2 regions of the Paraburkholderia sp. RAU2J genome follow, and region 1 is predicted to be linked to the other one. Evidence: predicted binding sites of a transcription regulator. Region 1 holds the regulator's gene; the other holds the start of a gene.
The links. Region 1 encodes LexA, which represses DNA repair genes until DNA is damaged. Its sites were predicted from a motif close to ACTGTATNNNNATACAGT; they were not measured.

Region 1 (3,139 bases):
TGCTGGCGTTTGATCTTCGGCCAACGGGTCCGGATTCCGGTTGGCCAGAAGCGCGCCCACTGGGCGCGCCCGGAAGTGGCGCGCCGCCGCGCCGGTGTATCGATGCCGGTTAGGGCATCGACAGCGTTATTGAGGCTGGTAGATCGAGTCGAACACACCGCCGTCGGCAAAGTGCGTCTTCTGCGCGTTGGCCCAGCCGCCGAACGAATCGTCCACCGTGTACAGCTTCAGCTTCGGAAACTTCGCGGTCAGGTCGGCCGGCACCTTGTTCGAACGCGGACGGTAGAAGTTGCGCGCGGCGATCTCCTGGCCTTGCTCGCTATACAGGAAGTTCAGATACGCCTCGGCCAGCTTGCGCGTGCCGCGCTTGTCGACGACCTTGTCCACCACCGCGACCGGCGGCTCGGCGAGAATGCTCACCGACGGCACGACGATTTCAAACTTGTCCGGACCGAACTCCTTCAGCGACAGGAACGCTTCGTTTTCCCACGCGATCAGTACGTCGCCGATGCCACGCTGCACGAAGCTGGTAGTCGCGCCACGCGCGCCCGAGTCCAGCACGCCGGCGTTCTTATACAGCTTGCCGACGAATTCCTTCGCTTTCTGGGCATTGCCGCCCGGCTGATGTTGCGCGTACGCCCACGCCGCGAGGTAGTTCCAGCGCGCGCCGCCCGAAGTCTTCGGATTCGGCGTGACGATCGACACACCCGGCTTGATCAGATCGTCCCAGTCCTTGATGTGCTTCGGGTTGCCCTTGCGCACGAGGAACACGATCGTCGACGTGTACGGCGACGCGTTGTCCGGCAAGCGCTTTTGCCAGCCCTTGTCGAGCAGCCCCTTGCCGGCGAGCGCATCGATGTCGTAGGCGAGTGCGAGGGTGACGACGTCCGCCTGCAGGCCGTCGAGCACCGAGCGCGCCTGCGCGCCGGAACCGCCGTGCGACTGCTTGAAGGTGATCGTCTCGCCGGTCTTCGTTTTCCATTCCTTGCCGAACGCCTGGTTGACCTCCTGATACAGCTCGCGCGTCGGGTCGTAGGAAACGTTCAGCAGTGTGGTGTCGGCCGCATGCGCCGGTGTCATCGCGCCGAGCGCGCCGGCCGCGCCGAACGCGAGCGCCGCGATGAGTTGCTTCGTTTTCCGAGCCAGCCCCGTGTGTCGATGATTCATGTGAACTTTCTCCGCGTGTAGTGCGCTGAAACCAGCGTGGTGTTGTTCTGCGTCGCGGTCACGTGCACATGAGCGGCAACTGGAAGGCAGTCTATCGAAGCGCTTTCATCATTAAAAATAATGTTTCTTCATTCTTTAATACGCAAAAGTGGTAATGACAGCTGGATAAGGCGTTGCGGCATGAAAACGGACGTTTGGACGCCGATTACGGGCGCCGTAACGGCACCCAGGGTCACGAACTTAAAGTAAAGCTTGAATTGCGCCGAATACTGTATAAAAATACAGTCACCTGTTCATACATACAGTGGCCATGACAAAACTCACCGCACGACAGCAGCAGGTTTTCGATCTGATTCGCCGGGCGATCGAACGCACCGGTTTTCCGCCCACCCGCGCGGAAATTGCCGCCGAACTGGGCTTCAGCTCGGCCAACTCGGCAGAAGAACATTTGCGCGCGCTCGCTCGCAAGGGTGTGATCGAACTCGCCGCCGGCGCGTCACGCGGTATTCGCCTGCTGGCGGGCCCGGAAGATTCACCGCATCAGTTCACGCTGCCGCACTCGAGCATCATGCAGCTGTCGCTGCCGCTGATCGGCCGGGTGGCTGCCGGCAGCCCGATCCTCGCGCAGGAACATATCTCGCAGCACTTCGCGTGTGATCCGGCGCTGTTCTCGAGCAAGCCCGACTACCTGTTGAAGGTGCGCGGGCTGTCCATGCGCGACGCAGGCATCTTCGACGGCGACCTGCTCGCGGTGCAAAAGAAGAGCGAGGCGAAAGACGGCCAGATCATCATCGCCCGGCTCGGCGACGACGTCACGGTCAAGCGCCTGAAGCGTCGGCCGAACGGCCTCGAGCTGATCGCGGAGAACCCCGATTACGAGAACATTTTCGTTGAAACCGGCAGTGCGGAATTCGCGCTGGAGGGCATCGCCGTGGGGCTGATCCGCCCTGGCGAGTTCTAAGCCACCGCGCCTGTTCGCTTAATCCCACGCCGCATCAACGCTGCATCGCCTGGAGAGACTCATGGAACGCCTTGCCCGCCTGCTGCCCTTTCGCCAGTTCGGCCGTTTGCGCCATTTGCGCAATGTGGTGCCTTGCTCATTGATCGAAGCACCGGCTCAGGACTCCGCGTCGCTGTTCGACGCGCCCGCTGATACGGCGAGCCTGCCGTCGTCGTTGCCGGCGTTTGCCCGTGTGTCGTTGAACTCCGGGTTGAATACGGCGGAACCTGCACGGCGCGCGCCGGTGCGCGTCTATCATGGGCCGTCGCGGCTGATCATGGTGGGCACGGTCGACGCGGTGTGCCGCATGATCGACCGGTGCATTGCCGATGAAGCCAATGTGCATGGTGCAGTCTTCGAGTCGTGAGCGTGTGTGTCATGAGCAGTAAAGAGGCCGCACCATGGAGGCCGCACCATGCCTCACGCATCGCGGTTGTCGTGCTCGCTTTTCAGACCTGCTGTTCGGATATTTGCATAGAATGGGATTGTTTTTGCGGGGCCGTAGTCCACGTTAAATCCAATCTGATCGGGAGTTCCATTCGATGACAGGTCCGACACGAACCAAGGGCGCCGCCACCCGGCCGCTGCTGATCGCGCTGGTTGTAGTCGTAGTGATTGCGGCACTCGGGTTTGCTTACGCGTCACCCTATATCGCGCTGAATAATCTCAAACGCGCGGCAGATGCGCGCGACGCGCAAACCGTCAATCAATACGTGGATTTTCCCGCGTTGCGCGGCAGCCTGAAGGAGCAGATCGCAGGCATGCTGACGCGCCGGCTGGACGCGGATAACGACAGCAAAATGGCCACCATCGGCGCGATGATCGGCGTGACGCTGATCGGTCCGCTGGTGGATTCCTATGCGACACCAGACGGCGTCGCAGCCTTACTGAATGGCATGCCGCCGCGCGGCGATCCTGGCGAACATCCGCCTGCCCCAGCCACGCAAACGCCTGCCTCTCCCGCCGCTGGCG
Region 2 (3,139 bases), on a different contig from region 1:
AGCTCGATCATCAGGACCCGAGTCATATGGTGGTGCCCGCGGTTCATAAACTGCGCGCCGACGTCGCCGAACTGTTCGGCCGTACCATCGGCACCGATCCGCAGAACAGCGACATTCACTACCTCGCGGAAAGCCAGCGGATGAATACGCGCCCTTACTTCGTGCGCGAGAAAACCGCCGGCATGACCGGCTGCAATTTCGCGGTGGCGGAGACAGGCACGGTCGTCGTGTGTACTAACGAAGGCAATGCGGATCTGTCGGCGAATGTCCCGCCGCTGCACATCGCGTCGATCGGTATCGAGAAGATCATTCCCAGGGTGTCGGACCTCGGCGTGTTCGTGCGCATGCTGTCGCGCAGTGCGCTCGGTTCGCCGATCACGCAATACACGTCGCATTTCCGTGCACCGCGACCGGGTACCGAGATGCACTACATCCTCGTCGATCACGGCCGCTCGGAGCGCCTCGCGATGGAGGACTTCTGGTACTCGCTCAAATGCATCCGCTGCGGCGCGTGCATGAACACCTGTCCGGTATATCGGCGCAGTGGCGGGCTGTCGTATGGTGGCACTTACTCCGGGCCGATCGGCGCGATCATCAATCCGACGTTCGATCTGAAGCGCTACAGCGCACTGCCGTTCGCGTCGACGCTCAACGGCAGTTGCACGAACGTGTGTCCCGTGAAGATCAACATTCACGAGCAGATTTACAAATGGCGCACGGTGATCGCCGAGCGTCATGAAGTGCCGTTCGTGAAGCAGGAAGTATTGAAGATGGCAGGGCGTCTGCTCGCGAGTCCGACTCTGTATCGCGCGACGGTGTCGTCGATGGGCGGCGCATTGCGGCATCTGCCGAATTTCATGCTGTACAACCCGCTCAATATCTGGGGCAAGCAGCGTGAGTTGCCGGAGGCGCCGAAGCTGACCTTCCATGCCTGGTACAAAAAGAATCGTGGAGGCGGCGATGGCAACCCGTGAGGCTTTTCTGGCGAAGGTGCGGCAGGCGCAACCAGCGGCGCGGCCTCGTCCCGACGTGCCGCTGTTCGACGCGGCGGGCGGCGATCTGCGCGCGCGTTTTACGGCGGCGTTGCAGATGATGGGCGGCACCTGTGTCGACGCGGCAGCTGCCAGCGACGTGAGCATGCTGATTCGCGAGCGCTTCGGCGCCGAGGCGTCGATTGCATCGGCAACGCCCGAAGTGCCGGGGACGCGCGTGCTCACGGCGGACACGGAGCCCGCTTCATTGCAGGACATCGACGTCGGTGTGGTGCGGGCACGTTTCGGGGTCGCCGAAACCGGCTCCGTGTGGTTCAGCGAACGCGAGTATGTCGTCAACGCGCTGGGCTATATCGTCCAGCATCTGGTCGTGCTGCTCGATCCGGCGCAATTGATCGACGGTCTGCAGGACGTCTACCGGCGCGACGACTTCCGTGCCGCGCGTTATGCGGCACTCGTCACGGGACCGTCGGCGACGGCCGACATCGAAGGGGTACTGATTCGCGGCGCGCAGGGCGTGCGCTCGCTGACGGTGGTGTGGATCGCGCCATGACGCGATGATTCACTCGACGCAATCGAATCGGCTGCGTCGAATACTCGTTGGCCAAGGGGCGTGCAGCCCAGGCGGGGCGGCGTGCGTGTTTCATTGATCAGTCACGCCGACACGCGGAACCCGCCACGGACTTTGCTATCATCACTGTATAAACATACAGGTTATGCAAAAAGCCGTGGCAACCGATGCTCGATCAGAACTCCGCTCTGACGTCCCTTACTACCTGCTGAACTTCGAGCGCGCGCTGGCGTGGCTCGCCACGCGTTACGACGATCTGATGGACGCGCACGAACTCGCGTTCCTCGACGCTTTCGCCGGTTTGCCGCAAGCGTCGCGCGCGCTGCTGGTGCGTATGCTGATGCGCAAAGGCGCGCTGTTTCGCGCGAGCCGTCTGGCGTATGACGAGATTGGCTGCCCGTTGCAGGCGGTCGCGCCGATGGCGGCGCTCGGCTGGGTCGACACCGAGCCGCAGCTTTCACTCGACGATCTGTTCGCGCTCAGCACGCGCCCTCAGTTGCTGGAGATATTCGCCGAAGCCATCGCCCTGATTCCCGGCGCGAAGAGCTTGCGCAAATCGGATCTGCTGGACACGCTGCGGCCGTTTCATGAAACCGGCGGCGACGCGGAAAATCCCGCACGTCGCCCGCTTGCCGCGTGGCACAGCGGCGCCACGGACCACGTTTTTCACGTCGCGATTGCGCCGCTCTGCGAGCGGCTGCGTCTGATGTTCTTCGGCAATTTGCAGCAGGACTGGTCGGAGTTCGTGCTGGCCGATCTCGGCGTGTTCCAGTACGAAAAGGTGGCGTTCGCCCCCTCATCGCGCGCATTCCGGCAACGCGCCGACGTCGATGTTTATCTGGCGCTGCATGCATGCCGTGAAGCGCTGGAGTGGCTACCCATTGTCGATGGCGCGAGCGCGATCGACGAACTCGTTGCTACGGTCGTCTCGATCGAAACGGGAAACCCGTGGCTCGACATGCGTCGTTCGAAATTGCTGTTCCGTATCGGCTACGAGTGCGAACGGCGACAGAACTGGACCGCGGCGCTTGCGGTGTATGAGCGTTGCGCGTGGCCTGGCGCGCGTCATCGGCGTATGCGCGTGCTCGAACGCAGCGAGCGTTTCGACGAAGCGTTCGCGTTGGCCTCGCATGCCGCGGCCGCGCCTGAAAGCGAAGAGGAGGCGCAGCGCATCGCGCGCATGTTGCCGCGTTTGCGGCGCAAGCGTGGCGAGCCGGCGCTGCGCACGCCGGCAGCGCGCCCGATCGAGCGCAGGACGCTGGTGTTGCCGAAGCCCGAGACGCCGCAAGCAGTCGAATACGTCGCGCGCGATCATCTGACGTGCGATACCGCGCCGGTGCACTATGTCGAGAACGCACTGATCAATTCGCTATTCGGTTTGCTGTGCTGGGAGCCAGTGTTCGCGGCGCTGCCCGGCGCGTTTTTTCATCCGTTCCAGCGCGGCCCGGCCGATCTGTATGCGCCGGATTTCCATGCGCGCCGCGCGGACCAGTTTGCCGCGTGCCTCGCGCAACTCGATAGCGATGCCTATCGCGAGACGATTCTGCGGCATCTGCACAGCAAGGCGGGGCTGCAG

Region 2: B0G69_RS26835 (VRR-NUC domain-containing protein) is a predicted target of LexA. The motif match lies at 1,689-1,706, and genes of this name have one in related genera.

Annotation. Positions count from the first base shown of each region.
Region 1 is NZ_RBXG01000001.1:3,512,105-3,515,243, forward strand. It holds gene B0G69_RS15965 (sulfate ABC transporter substrate-binding protein) at 127-1,167, opposite strand; gene lexA (transcriptional repressor LexA) at 1,478-2,128, shown strand; gene B0G69_RS15975 (hypothetical protein) at 2,190-2,534, shown strand; gene B0G69_RS15980 (DUF2939 domain-containing protein) at 2,710-3,139, shown strand, end outside.
Region 2 is NZ_RBXG01000002.1:2,104,124-2,107,262, reverse strand. It holds gene B0G69_RS26845 (lactate utilization protein B) at 1-974, shown strand, start outside; gene B0G69_RS26840 (LUD domain-containing protein) at 961-1,545, shown strand; gene B0G69_RS26835 (VRR-NUC domain-containing protein) at 1,721-3,139, shown strand, end outside.